DNA from 2 places in the Butyrivibrio sp. VCB2001 genome. Region 2 is predicted to be linked to the other one. Evidence: a T-box and tRNA genes for the amino acid it is inferred to sense, from the RefSeq annotation. Region 2 holds a T-box; the other holds one or more tRNA genes.
The links. The T-box of region 2 lies ahead of proS (proline--tRNA ligase). A T-box ahead of a tRNA ligase gene usually reads a tRNA of that ligase, here a tRNA-Pro.
Positions count from the first base shown of each region.

Region 1: it has a tRNA-Pro gene. The T-box ahead of proS (proline--tRNA ligase) is inferred to sense a tRNA for this amino acid. The anticodon was not compared.

Region 1 covers NZ_AUIZ01000007.1:148,264-155,859, forward strand. Annotated here, with positions in the region: gene G589_RS0109470 (hypothetical protein) at 1-161, shown strand, start outside; gene G589_RS0109475 (response regulator) at 176-1,774, shown strand; gene G589_RS0109480 (cache domain-containing sensor histidine kinase) at 1,787-3,652, shown strand; gene G589_RS0109485 (substrate-binding domain-containing protein) at 3,642-4,619, shown strand; gene G589_RS0109490 (galactose ABC transporter substrate-binding protein) at 4,652-5,680, shown strand; tRNA gene G589_RS0109495 (tRNA-Pro) at 5,819-5,891, shown strand; gene G589_RS0109500 (hypothetical protein) at 6,354-7,154, shown strand; gene G589_RS21110 (NAD(P)H-dependent oxidoreductase) at 7,301-7,596, shown strand, end outside.
Region 2 covers NZ_AUIZ01000003.1:174,271-181,866, reverse strand. Annotated here, with positions in the region: gene nrdG (anaerobic ribonucleoside-triphosphate reductase activating protein) at 70-618, shown strand; gene G589_RS0105510 (sugar kinase) at 756-1,778, shown strand; T-box leader at 1,917-2,132, shown strand; gene proS (proline--tRNA ligase) at 2,209-3,642, shown strand; gene G589_RS0105500 (sensor domain-containing diguanylate cyclase) at 3,657-5,339, opposite strand; gene G589_RS0105495 (GGDEF domain-containing protein) at 5,332-7,053, opposite strand; gene G589_RS0105490 (CCA tRNA nucleotidyltransferase) at 7,153-7,596, shown strand, end outside.

The DNA of each region.
Region 1 (7,596 bases), on a different contig from region 2:
CCTTTTACGCAGGACTGATCATCATATTCCTTGGCATATCAGCCATTGCAATGGGAATTGTGTCTTTCTTCAATCAGATAGCTGCGCTTATAGTTATTGTGGCAGCTGTAGTGATCATGGGATTTATGTGGAAGATTGTATACGAGAAATATGCTGAGTGATCAGTCGGAGAGCTATGAACAAATATAAAGTTATGCTTGTGGACGATGAAGAAGATGTTGCACAGGCGATCATGAGAAAATTAAGCTGGGAGGAAATGGGTTTTGATACTCCCAGATACGCACATAACGGCCTTGAAGCTCTTGAGTTTGCAGAGGAGCTAAGGCCGGATATTGTTATGTCCGATATTAAGATGCCTTATATGGATGGAATGGAGCTGGCAAGGAATTTAAAGCGCCTCTATCCCAATATAAGGATCATTTTCTTTTCGGGCTTTGATGAGTTTGAGTATGCCAAGGAAGCCATCAGGCTTGAGGCTGAGGAGTATATCTTAAAGCCTATTGATGCCGATGAGCTTAAGGCAGTCTTTAAGAGGGTTCACGAGGCACTTGACCGAGACATCGACGAGAAACTGAACGTTGCTAAGCTTGAGAATTATTACATGGATTCACTTCCTCTTTTGCAGGAGGATTTCTTTGCTTCTCTCGTGGAGGGCAGAATAGAGGATGACAGGATTGAGAAGTTTATGTCCGATTACAGGATTGAGTTGACAGGCCCTGTCTATGTGGCTGCTATCGTCCACGTCAGCAAGTCCAATATACCTGAGGGCATGAATCCCGTGCTGCTGTCCGTATCGGTGAGAAAGCTCCTTGAGGAGAGGATGGACGAAAAGTGGGGCTGTAAGTTCTTTTCCTATCAGGGCTCTACTGTTATGATAGCCCAGCTCCCGTCGCAGAAGGATGCATCTGCATTTACCGATGACTGCGACAGGCTCTGCAGACTGGCGGAGAGTATCTGCAAGGCGAATGTCACCATTGGTGTCGGAAGCACTACAGAGAGCCTCTCGGAAATCGATACTTCTTATCATGGAGCAAGAGATGCTGTCTCCTACAGGGTTTTGTACGGACACACCAAGGCAATCAATATTTCCGAGATTTCGCCCATGGAAAAAGATGATTCGGCTTCGGTAGAAGAAAATACTCTTCTGGACGTCTTTAAGAAGATGAAGATGGCTGATGCTGAGGACGTAAAAGAGGCAGCAGAGAAATATATAGAGAACAACACAAAAGCTCAGGCCACTATCCAGAACTACAGGTTCTTTGTAATGGAACTGGTGAGTGAGCTCTACAAGTTTGCAAGGACCAATCAGCTTGAGCTGGGTGATGTTTTTGACCTTAGTAGTGATGTATATTCTGTGGCTTCTCAGATGGAGCCCGGGGAGCTCTCCGGCTGGTTTACCGGAGTGTGCCTTAAGATGCACGAGCTCATCGACTATAAGAGAAATGACACCACAAGGTCTTTTGTCACAAAGGCACAGGAATATGTGGCAGACCACTATGCGGATCAGGACCTGTCCGTGGACTTTATCTGCAACTATCTCGGAGTCAGCAGCGCTTATTTCTCCACGGTTTTCAAGAAAGAGACAGGTAAGACTTTTGTCGGGTATCTGACGGACTACCGCATGGAGAAGGCAGAGAGAATGCTTCTTGAGACCGATGAAAAGACCTATATAATAGCCCAGGAAGTTGGATATTCCGATCCTAACTATTTCAGTTATGTATTCAAAAAACAGTTTGGCGTTTCGCCATCAAAGTATAAAAACGGCAAGGAATAAACAGGAGCTGGTTTGAAAAAGTTTTTGAAGGGGAAGTTTGATAACTTAAAAATGCAGTGGCTTATCTCGAGATACATGAGACCTATAGCCACGAGAAGCATTCAGGTTACAATTGCGGTTTCATTCACAATTGTAGCCTTAGTTTGTATGCTTGCCATGGGAGTAGCTCTTTATCAGAGGTTTGCCGTAAGGTCTGAGAAGATGCTCAGGGACGCAGCGGAGCTTACTCTTGATCAGAGTGTTATTACGCTTGAGGACTACCTTCGAAGCATGCGCAGAATGTCTGATGCCATCTACTATAACGTAGTCAAGGATCAGGACATCAGCAAAGAAACTCCAATAACTCAGATGAACCTTCTTTATGAAGCTCACAAGGACTATCTTATAAGTCTCGCTCTTTTCTCGGAGGACGGAACTCTTATCGCTGCATCTCCTGTAGGTGTTGAGAAGGACGGTGTGGATGTAACGGGTCAGACGTGGTTTCAGGCAGCCCTTTCTAAGCCTGAGAACCTTCATTTTTCACTTCCCCATGTTCAGAACATATTTGTAGACGATCCCACTTTTAAGTATTACTGGGTCACATCCCTTAGCAGAAATGTTGAGCTTAATAACGGTGGCGTTCCCGAGCAGGGAGTGCTTTTGGTTGACATGAACTATGCCGTCATCGAGGATATGATGGAGTCTGTCAACAATAACCCTTCAGAGCAGTACGTGTACCTTATGGATAATAAAGGATCTATTATCTACCATCCAATGCTTATGCAGATCAGTGCAGGCCTTTTTAAAGAAAATAATATGAGGGCAGCAGGGTATGATGATGGAAGCTACAAGGAAATCTTTGAGGGTAATGAGAGAATCGTTACCGTTGATACCATGAGCTATACGGGCTGGAAGCTGGTAAGTGTCATTCCGACAAGTAATTCCTACATGGGAATGAAGGATATCAGATACTTCGTTATGATGGTAGTCTCAATAACGCTTCTTGCTATGCTGATACTTAACAGGTTTGTTGCAAGACGTGTTACAAGACCGCTTATCAAGCTCAATGATTCCATCAGAGAAATTGAGATGGGAAAGGCCAATCCGGATGTCTATATCGGTGGACCATCTGAAGTAGAGCATCTCGGAAGGACACTAAGGGCCAGTTACGATCAGATAAATGAGCTGATGCGCGACATGGTTGCCTCTCAGGAGGAGAAGAGAAAAGCTGAGCTTGATGCACTTCAGTCACAGATAAATCCTCACTTTTTGTACAACACACTTGATTCCATTGTGTGGATGATCGAGGGCGAGAAATATAATGACGCGGTCTTTATGATAACGCAGCTGGCGTCTTTATTCAGAGTCAGCTTATCCAGCGGAAAGACCATCATTCCCATCGGGGATGAAATACGTCATGCCAGCAACTATATGAACATCCAGAAGGTAAGATTTAAGGATGCCTTCTCCATCGAATTTGATATAGATGAAGAGATAAAGAATTACTGTACCGTCAAGCTTATCGTGCAGCCTATTTTGGAGAACGCTGTCTATTATGGTGTAAAAGACATGGAGGATGGCGAGATAGTTGTGAAAGGCTTCATGGGTGATGACGGAGATATTTACATCACTGTATCAGACAACGGTTTTGGTATGAGCAGCAGCCAGACAGAGCTTCTTTTGACAGATGATACCAGGGTCAGAAAGAAGGGATCAGGCGTTGGCCTTATAAATGTACAGAGAAGAATTCAGCTCAGATTCGGAGAGCAGTACGGACTTAAGATCGAGAGTGAGCCGGATGAGGGCACGACTGTGACCATTCATCTGCCTGCGATTTTGTACAATGAGGAGAACCGGAAGATGCTGGAAACAGGAAAGGAGAAGGCGGATGAAGAATAGAAATCTGTTTATCCTTGTGGTGGCAATCCTCCTGTTTATTACATTTGCAGCTTCAACCTCTGCTCTTATCCTCAGCGGAATGAGAGAGGACTCACCCGAGGTGTCTGTGGTCATAGATGATTCGGGTTCCGGAAGATGGACAACATTTATAGCCGGACTTGAACAGGCTGCCAAGGATAATAATATAAAACTTAATGTAGTATCTACCGGTAAGAACTTAAGCCTTAGTCAGCAGTACAAGCTGATAAACGAGGAGATATCAGGTGGGGCCGACGGTATTGTATATCAGGTAAACAGCAGCAGAGGAACTGAAAACATGATATCTGATATCAGTAACAAGGCAGTACTTCTTCTGGTTGACACCAGTGCGGATACAGACGTTGATGTTGAGGGCAGATCTGCCTGCATACAGGTGGACAACGTAGAGCTGGGAAGAGCACTGGCCAATGAAGTCAGGATAGCCTTTGATAATAAGCTTGACGGCAAGAAGATTGGAATCATCACCGGCAATTTGAGGCAAAATGCCCTTGCAGAGAGGCTTAAGGGCTTTACTGAAAACATAGAAACATCGGGTGCTGAGATTACATGGTCTGACTATGATCCTGTCAGCATGGCCGACAGAGTAGTAAGAAGACAGAATGAATCACCTGCAGATATCATTGTCGCTCTTGATAACAACGGGCTTGAATGTGCAGCTGAATATGCGCTGAAGCAGGAGAGCGCTCCGGCAATCTTCGGCGTTGGAATTTCAATTAAGAATGTCAGCTATTTAGATGACGGACTGATCACAAGCATGGTGGTTCCAAATGAGTATTACATGGGCTATCAGTCAGTGGCGGCCATTGCACGGCGCTTTGACAACAGGCTGACTCCCATGGAGGATGAGAAGATACCTTTCAGGGTCGTAAACAGGGACAATCTGTTTGATGAGAGCAATCAGAGAATCCTTTTCCCTGTGGTTCACTAAAGTATCTTAGGAGAGTATCGGGGATCATGAACATGAAAAAAGTTATGGTAACGCTGCTTACAGTGTTATGTCTTTTGACAACAATATTGTCCGGCTGTGGCAAGCAGAATGTAAATAAAAGTGAATCAAAGATAAAGATCGGTGTCTCAGCTTATGATATGTACGACACTTTTCTGGGGCAGCTTGTGGAGCAGTTTCAGAGTTTTCAGAATGAGGATGTGGAGATTGTTGTCTACAATGCAGCGCAGAGTCAGCAGACTCAGAATTCTCAGGTCAAGAAGATGATCGAGGACGGGATGGATGTGATTTGTGTAAACCTTGTGGACAGGACGGATCCTACAGCTGTAATCGATGCGGCCAGAAAAGCCGATGTGCCTGTTATATTCTTTAACAGAGAGCTGGTTGAAGGAGACATCGGAAGGTGGGACAAGCTCTTTTATGTAGGTGCTGATGCTGAGCAGTCGGGAGTCATGGAGGGCGAGTTGGCAGCCTGGGCGTGCATTACGAACAAAGAGCTCGACAGGAATGGAGATGGCGTGATCCAGTTCGTGGTATTAGAGGGAGAGGCCGGGCATCAGGACGCTATTGTCAGGACTGAGGCTTCCATAAATACCATGAAAAAGCAGGGGATCGAAATCGATAAGCTTGGCTACGCCATAGCAAACTGGAACAGAGCACAGGCGCAGACCAAGACAACGCAATTTATCGAGGACTACGGCGATGATATTGAGCTGGTCCTTTCAAATAATGATGACATGGCCCTGGGGGCAATTGATGCATACGAAGCCATGGCTATACCCAGAAACAAGTGGCCGGCAATTCTTGGAATAGACGGAACGGATGTAGGACTGGAAGCCGTTAGGGATGACAAGATGGTAGGAACCGTCTACAACGACAAGGAAGGACAGGCGACTGCCATGTTTGAGCTTGCCTGTGTGCTGGCAAAGGGCGGCAGTATTGAGGAACTTTCGGATAAATACTCTATTGAAAACGGAAGGTATATAAGACTTCCTTATGCCAAGGTTACTTCCTCGAATATCATTCAGTTTATTGGAAGGTGATTTGTGGTTGGATATTTGATGAAGAAATGTACGGCAGTCCGATTATCTGAATGAATTTCAAATTTTCTGTTGCTTTTATGGCGAGGACGTTATATAATAGCTTTTGTCGCTGGTCGAGATACTTGCGACAACCCAAATCGGGGTGTGGCTCAGTTGGTAGAGCACTATCTTAGGGAGGTAGGGGCCGCGTGTTCGAATCACGTCACTCCGATTCATGAAGCTACAAGCTTGAAATGGCTTGTGGCTTTTTTGTTGCCTGCATATACTTTTGCTATTTACTTTGGTTGGCAGGTAGGGTATTATAATCAGCGTCGGTGTTCCGACAACAGGAAATTTACTTCTATATTTCTAATTTATTCAAATGAGACGAAGCCTAAATCTTGGACTACGTCTATATTTCCAATAAGAATGTGCAAGCAGTAATAAATTGATGCGTGTTGATAGTTGGTGCTATTGAATTACGTCTGCTAATCTGATTTTACAAACACAGACGTAAAATTTCGGTGGGGTACAATAGTAGCTATCTGTAATGTTAGTACTTGTTACTGCTTATAAAATGAAAAGAGAAGTCCAGTAGTAGTGGGAAATTTTTCGTACGTTTTGATTTAGAAAAACTAGAACTAAGACGTAATTTTTCGGGTATCAATCATCAAAAAGGAGTAATAACAATAATTTGATCAATTATACAAACGAGCTTAACAATCAGCTAAATGAACTGAATAGACTTGAAAAGAAAACTTCGAATAGGCTAAAGAGCTATAAAAGCTTGGATAAAGGGAGAATTAGAGTATCTTCCAGTAACGGAGTGGTACAATATCATTTCAAGAAAGAAGGAGAAGAAAAAGAACATTATATTCCCAAAATTGAAATCGGCAAAATAAGACTACTGGTTCAGAGGGAGTATGATGAGAAAGTTCATAAAGAACTGACAGAAATGATAAAGAGGCTTGAAAAGTTTAATTCAAGGTATGATGCCGATAGGATTAGTATGCTCTATGACAAGCTTCCTAAAGGAAAACGAGAACTGATTGCTCCGATATTGCCTACACGACAGATGATCATTGATGAGTGGTATAGGACGCATCCCGGAGGAAAGAATTCCTATGAATTCAAGCATGAGTTTATAACATTAAATGGGGAGTCTGTAAGATCAAAGTCAGAAAAAATCATAGCTGATTATCTAAAAGCTAATGGGATTCCTTATGTCTGTGAGCCTGAGGTAATACTTAAGGATGGCAGTAAGGCATGCCCTGATTTTGCTGCATTAAATGTAAGAACTAACAAAACGTATTATATTGAACATCTCGGATTGGTTGATCAAGAGAGATATGCGACCAGAAACTTCAATAAGCTTATTGACTATGAAGAGGTGGGAATTGTGTTAGGTATAAATCTTATAATAACCATGGAAACAGAAGATCGACCTTTGGATATGAAAGTGCTGGAAAAGAAGATAAAGGAGTATATTCTATAGCATTCCAACAGGAATAATGTATTCAAAAAATGTATTGCAGCATAACTTTGCTATTCTCAATAACAGATATTATGATAGTATACCTAGTATCTGATAAAATTATCAGAGGAGGATTCCAGCATTGAATTACTGAAGGGGAGAAGTGTATGAATTTACTGATTCATGATCTTGATGAAAAGGAGTGGGGACAGATTTCACAGGATTATCAGGGATGGGAAGTAATAGCTCCGTCAAAAGAGATTAAGCCCTGCGCAGGGTGTTTTGGCTGCTGGTTAAAGACACCGGGAGAATGCGTTATCAAAGATGGCTATAACAGGATGGGGTATCTCATACATAAAGCTGATGAGCTTGTGGTAATGACCAGATATACCTATGGCGGATTTAGCAGCTTTGTTAAGAATGTATTCGACAGGAGTATCGGATGGGTCCTACCATATTTCCG
Region 2 (7,596 bases):
AGTATGAAATACAGATACAAGCCGGGCGGATAAAGTCCGGCTTGTATTGTAATTTAGAGGATCGAAGCTATGAATTACGGACAGGTTTATTACAATGATGTTGCCAACGGAGTGGGATGCAGAACAGCCTTTTTCGTATCGGGCTGTACTCATCACTGCAAGGGGTGCTTTAATGAGATGACCTGGGACTTTAATTACGGTCAGCCTTATACAAAAGAGGTTGAGGACGACCTTGTTGAGTCCCTTAAGCCGGGATATATTGACGGCCTTACAATTCTTGGGGGAGAGCCCATGGAGATAGTAAACCAGAAAGAGATAAGACCGCTTCTTGAGAGGATCAAAAAGGAAGTCCCAAAGGCTACAATCTGGATCTATTCGGGGTATCTGTGGGAGGAGCTTACAGATTCGGACAACAAGAGGTGCCATGGGGAAGATACAGATGCAATCCTTGCATTGACTGATGTCCTGGTGGACGGAGAGTTCATGCTTGATAAGAAAGACCTGATGCTGAGATTTCGCGGCTCCTCAAACCAGAGAGTCATTGATGTAAAAGAGACATTAAAGAAGGGCGAAGTCGTGCTCTCAAAATATAATGACAGAGATACTTCCAGGGGATAAGTTTTATCCCCTGTTTTTTTGTTCAAAATAATCCATATTATCAACAATGTAAGCTCTTACACTTGCATTTCTCATATATTATCATATAGTTGTCTGCAGATAGTCTGTAGTTTTGATGGTGAATAAGGAGGCCGGCTATGGGAGATGGAAGATTTGATCTTTTGACCTTTGGAGAAATTATGCTTAGACTTTCTCCACCCAATTACGAACTAATGACAAGGGGAGATGTGTTTGATAAACGTGCCGGCGGATCCGAGCTCAATGTGGCGTCCGGTGTAGCTCTTTTGGGCCTGCGCACCGGCGTTATATCGAGGCTTCCAAAGAATGCTCTCGGAACCTTTATCAAAAACAGGATAAGGTTTGAGGGTGTTTCAGATGATTATCTTATCTATGACGATGCCCCTGAGGCTCGTCTTGGTATCTATTACTACGAAAATGGAGCTGCGCCCAGAAAGCCCTCCATTGTCTATGACCGAATGAATTCCTCTATCACAAGGATAAGCCTTGATGAAATTCCTGAGAGTGTATATTCCAATACAAGAATGTTCCATACCAGTGGTATAACGCTGGCGCTCAACAAGAATACCTGCGAAGTAACCACAGAGATGATAAAGAGATTTAAGGCAGCCGGAGCGAAGGTGTCTTTTGACTGCAACTACAGAGCAAACCTCTGGAGTGAAGAAGAGGCAAGGACAGCCATCAAGAGCATTCTGCCATATGTTGATGTTCTCTTTGTTTCCGAGGAGACTTCAAGGCGCATGATGCAAAAAGAGGGTGAGCTCTCCGATATCATGAAGAGCTACACTCAGGATTATCCGGTAGAGATTGTCTGCACAACCCAGCGCGAAGTAATAAGCCCCAAAAAGCATAACTTTACTTCAACCATCTACAGCGCCAAGGAAGATAAGTTCTATACAGAAGAGCCCTACAAAGGCATTGACGTAATCGACAGGATCGGCTCGGGAGATGCATATGTATCGGGAGTTTTGTACGGACTTCTTGAATATAATGATGTGGAGAAAGCTCTTTTCTACGGAAATGCAACCTCCAGCGTTAAGAATACAGTACCGGGCGACCTTCCTGCCTGTGACAAGCAGGTGATCGACAGCATCATCAGAAACCACCACTCTGACGGTCCCCAGAGCGAGCTGAACCGGTAATGAACCCAGGGGACGGAGTCAGCGGCTCATAATCTGACAAATCGGTCAATTGTCAGATTATGAGCCGCTGACTCCGTCCCCTGGGTTCAAAATGGCTTGACAATCTTTGGGTTTGAAACTAGAATGAGTGAAATAAATAAATCGACGTTGAAGAGGAATAGTAACTGCAATCACGTTTCAGAGAGAGGGCTGTATGGTGTGAGGCTCTTACGGAAGAACAGCGAACCCGCCTTGGAGTCCTGTATGAAAGCATCAGCATAAATACAGCGTTACCCGCGTTAAGGGCACAAATGAAGTGAAATCTGCTTTTGCGGATTTAAATAGGGTGGTACCGCCGAGCTTTCGGTCCCTGTTTTTAGGGATGCGAAGGCTTATTTTTTTAGCATAAACAACCTCGTATCCACTTCATAGACAAGAGAGAGGAGAAATTATGGCAGACAACAAGAAACTCGTTTCTGAGATCACATCCATGGATGAAGATTTCACACAATGGTACACAGACGTATGTATCAAGGCAGACCTTGTAAGCTACTCAAACATCAAGGGATGTATGGTCATCAAGCCTGCAGGCTATGCAATCTGGGAGCTTATTCAGAAGCACCTCGATGCAAGATTTAAGGAGACAGGCGTTCAGAACGCATACCTTCCTATGTTCATTCCCGAGTCACTTCTTCAGAAGGAGAAGGACCATGTAGAGGGATTTGCTCCTGAGGTAGCATGGGTAACTCACGGAGGACTTGAGCCTCTTACAGAGAGATACTGCGTACGTCCTACATCAGAGACACTGTTCTGCGATTACTACAAGGGAGAGATACACTCATACAAGGATCTTCCACAGGTTCTCAATCAGTGGTGCAGCGTAGTTCGTTGGGAGAAGGAGACAAGACCTTTCCTTAGAAGCAGAGAGTTCCTTTGGCAGGAAGGACACACAGCTCACGCAACAATGGAAGAGGCTGAGGAGAGAACACAGCAGATGCTCAATGTCTATGCTGATTTCCTTGAGAACGATATGGCTATTCCTGTTGTTAAGGGACGCAAGACAGATAAAGAGAAATTCGCTGGTGCTGAGGCTACTTATACAGTAGAGGCACTTATGCATGACGGACGTGCTCTTCAGAGCGCAACAAGCCACAACTTCGGTGACGGCTTTGCAAAGGCTTTCGGAATCCAGTACGCAGGAAAAGACAATCAGCTTCACTATGTATGTCAGACTTCCTGGGGACTTACAACACGTACAATCGGTGCCATGATCATGGTACACGGCGACAATTCTGGTCTTGTAGTACCTCCTAAGATCGCTCCTGTACAGGTTGTTGTCATTCCTATCCAGCAGAAGAAGGAAGGTGTTCTTGATGCAGCTTACGATATCGCAAAGAGCCTTTCAGATTACAGAGTAAAGACTGACGATTCTGACAGAACACCGGGATTCAAGTTCGCTGAGCAGGAGATGAGAGGTATTCCTGTTCGTGTCGAGATCGGACCTAAGGATCTTGAGGCAGGTAAGTGCGTACTTGTAAGAAGAGACACAAGAGAGAAGATCGAATGTGCTATCTCTGAGGTTTCAGCTAAGGTTGGCGAGCTTCTTGATACAATCCAGAAGGATATGTTCGAGAGAGCCAAGAAGCACCTTGCAGAGCACACCTTCGCAGCTCACAACAAAGAGGAGTTTGCAGAAGCCTTCAAGGAGACCAAGGGCTTTGTAAAGGCTATGTGGTGCGGATGCCAGGAGTGTGAGGACAAGATCAAGGAAGAGTTCTCCGCTACCAGCAGATGCATTCCTTTTGAACAAGAAAAGCTCTCCGACACATGTGTAATGTGCGGAAAGCCTGCAACCAAAATGGTATATTGGGGACGCGCGTATTAATGCGCGTCCTTTTTTTATCTCTTCATCATGTTTGCGTAGTGAGCTCTCTTGTAGTCATACATTCTCTGATCAGCAAGCATGAACACCGAATGTGTATCCCCATCTTCTACCTCTTCTCTGAAAGCGTAGCCATAGGACACACTGTGATTGACGTCAGGAACTTTTTTATCAAGCTCTAAAAGCTCCTGATCCAGTTTAACAAGTCTTTTATCAAGCTCCATTGGAGTTGTCTTTTCAATCAGAACTAAAAATTCGTCTCCGCCGATTCTGGTACAGACTCCGAGATCCCCAATAACTGCTTTAAGTGTATCCGCAAAGGACTTAAGAAGCCTATCCCCGGCCGGATGTCCGGCGTTGTCGTTGACCTCTTTAAGACCGTTAAGATCAAGGCTCAGCAGACAGAAATTCTTGTCTGACTTATTAAAGACATCAAGCCTTTCGTCACAGCTGACTCTGTTTGGAAGGCCGGTGAGATTGTCGATGTAGGCAATCTTTGTAAGGGCTGCATACTCTTTTTTCTGTGCAAAAGAGTGGGTCATATATACAAAGTAATTAAGCAGCTGCATAAATACGAAGAACATAACTCCGGTGGGCATGATGGCGGAGATGATCGGGGTGCTGGCAAAGCCAATATACTGGTGAAGCACAGCGGCTATTATGTAGCCAAACAGTGACACTGCCATGAAAGTTATGCCTATCATCAGGATCAGCCTCGAGGAATTGTGGCTTTTGCTCTTTAAGTCCATGTAGACATAGGCTACCAGTATGATCATACCCACAGTAGAAATAAAGTAGTAGGGATACTGGAAATGATTTATGTGCACAACATTCAAGAAGTGCAGGAACATGAAAGTGAGAGAAAAGGCAAGAGTCGAAAGCCCCATTACTATCAGTATTTTATTCTCCCAACGTCTGTGAAGATCAAATACAATGGCATAGATAAGCGGCGTTATCAGGTACATGGTGCAGAACTCAAGCGTTGTATTTATGTTGGGAGGCAGCACAAAGTCCGTGACATCAAAGGCGGTTAAGATCCAGCATCCAAGAACAATATTGAGGACAGAGCACAGAATCTGTGTTGTAACGCCGGCTGACCTGATATAGAAGAGCAGTGATATTATCAGGAACACCTCTCCAAACATAAGCATGAAAAGACCTATAGTGAAGGGGTAGATCATTGAATGGATCATGTCTCTGTAAATATCATCGAAGTCACCGATCAAAGGCGTGATTATATCGGCTCTTGTGGAGTTTTCGGTAACATAGAGCCTGATGGTAAGTCTTTTACCCACGTAGTTATCGGGGAGTGGGATGAAATTGTAACCGACACCGATAAACTCTTTGTTTGAAGAGCTCTCAGGGACAGTGCTGCTTATGAGTTCTTCATCCAGGAAGATCTCATAGTAGCAGTATCTTGTCTTGAAGGCGAGGTAAGGGAAATCGCAGCGAATATCAACAAGAGGTGAAGTCTGGCTTAAGTAGACAACGTCACCTCTTGAGAATGTAGCTCCAACCTGAGTGCTCATATGCTCAAGATTAGTGTTTAAGTACTGCTGGTTTCTGTAGGTTACAGTCCAGCCTTTTTCGAGTTTCATAATAGGGTGCGTGGGCTTAAAGGAGAAGAAAAATGCTGCAAATGTAAAGAACAGCGCAAGTAAAGCCAGGGCTAATGTAAGGAAAGATAAGAATTTACGCATTCTTTATCACCTCCTTACGCTTGTCTGACTGATGCTCTCTCTTCATCTCATACATTCGGCTGTCTGCCAGCATGTAGACTTCCTGAGCAGATCCGCTGGGGACTTCGTAGCTGTAGGCATAGCCGTAGGACGCACTGTATTGGAATACCTGCTCTTTGTGATTCCAGTCACTGATCATTGAGTAGAGCTCGTGTATCCTCTTGGTGGTGCTAAGGGCTCTTTCTTCTGTGAGGATTACGATAAATTCATCGCCGCCCATTCTTCCTACAAGGTTAGCATCCAAAAAGCAGTCGGAGAGTATGGTTGCAAAGCCGGACAGAAGGCGGTCGCCTTCGTGGTGGCCAAGGGTATCGTTTACCTGTTTTAGTTTGTTGAGGTCGAGACTTATTATGGTGTACTGAGTGCGCTCTTTGGTAAGCAGGTCCATAACCTGTTCGCAACGGGCTCTGTTGGCAAGACCCGTAAGGGGATCCGTGTAGGCAAGGGATGATATCTTGCTCTGCATGGACTGAAGGTTTGAGTTGTAAATGATGTATAGCAGGTAACTTATAAGGAGCGAGCAAACAAGAAGTACAGCGCCGCCGGTGAAGAATGCGATGGTAGTTGATGATTCTCCCTGCTTTGAGAGGTACTTGGTGTAGTTGTATCTGAAGATATCAACAACCGACAGAGCCGTGAAAATGATAAGACCTACGGAAAAGACATTGTCGGAGGAAATCAGACGGAAATCCGGATCCTTAAACAATTTTGCTGCAGCTCTTATGATTATTACGGTGCAGACGATTGCCTCAAAAAGGGCAAGACCCTGAAGCATCGGTGTAAATTCGAAGATCCTGCGGTTTGCAATAACAGTAAAGAAGAATACCGAAAGGAATACCAGAACATTTGCAACGAAAAGTGCTCTGAATATCTTCTTTAGCTTGTCTGTTGAGATGGACATGAAGTATCCGATGATGGCTGTCGGAATATTGTACATGGAAGAATATTCGCAAATGGTGTTAAGGCTCGGATTGTTGCACAGAAGATCGATAAGTCCGTAAAAAGAGTATATGAACAGTCCAAGAAGTAGTGATATAAGACCGCTGAAAAAGAGTCTTAAGTCATTGCTGTGGTAAATGACCATGTAGGGAGAGAGGATCATCAGGGCAAGGCCCAGGATCATCAAAAAGTCACCGATTATTATATTTGAGCGCATGTTTGAGATGTGATAGGTTAGAATGTCGCGTCTTTCTCCGACAGTTATGGGAGAGGCGCCTGAAAAAGATCTTGTTCTGGTACCCGAGATGGCAATCCTAAGCTCTTTTCCCAGATAATCCTGTCCCAGCGCAATGTAATTGTAGCGCTTGGGGACAGTCCGGTCGTTTTCGTAGTAGTCATGACCGAAGGAATAGATCATCTCATTATCAAGATAAACATCTACCAAAGCGTGGATGGAATACATGATAAGGCAGGGGTTCTCAAGCTTGAAATCAGGAAGCCTGCGGCTAAGGATCACCACATCACCTTCATCAATAAGGCCAAGGCCGGCATCAAGAAGCGAATCCGAAGAATTCGGGACACCATTTAAAGAGATCTCCCAGTCGTCGTTCAGGCTGTAGATCCCGGATCGTGGTTTAAAGAAAGTATCTGAAATAAAGAAAATTGCAATAACTGATATTATGAGCAGTAGTATTGCCGCTAATTTATCATAGCGACTATAGTCCCAAAATTTCATAAACTTTTCCTCATTATTACATATATTCAGTATATAACCTTAATGACAAAATTCCTAGCAAATATTCACAAAATCAGGCCTATAGGCTATTATGAAGGTATGAAGATTACAATACCGGAAAATGCAAAATTCATTCTCGACACCATGCACAAGGCAGGGTTTGAAGCTTATATAGTGGGTGGCTGTGTTCGTGATGCTCTTCTGGGAAGGACTCCGGAGGACTGGGACATCACCACGAATGCGCTTCCCCAGGATACCAAGAAGCTCTTTAAAAGAACCATCGACACAGGAATAGAACACGGAACCGTTACGGTGATGATGGGAAAAGAGGGGTATGAGGTAACAACTTACAGGATCGATGGAATTTACGAGGACGGCCGTCACCCCAAGGAGGTCACATTTACAAGGGACCTCTATGAAGACATGATGCGCAGGGACTTTACCATAAACGCCATGGCTTACAATGAGGAAGAGGGCCTGATCGACAGGTTTGATGGCAAGAAGGATTTAGAGGACCATATCATAAGGTGCGTAGGAAACCCA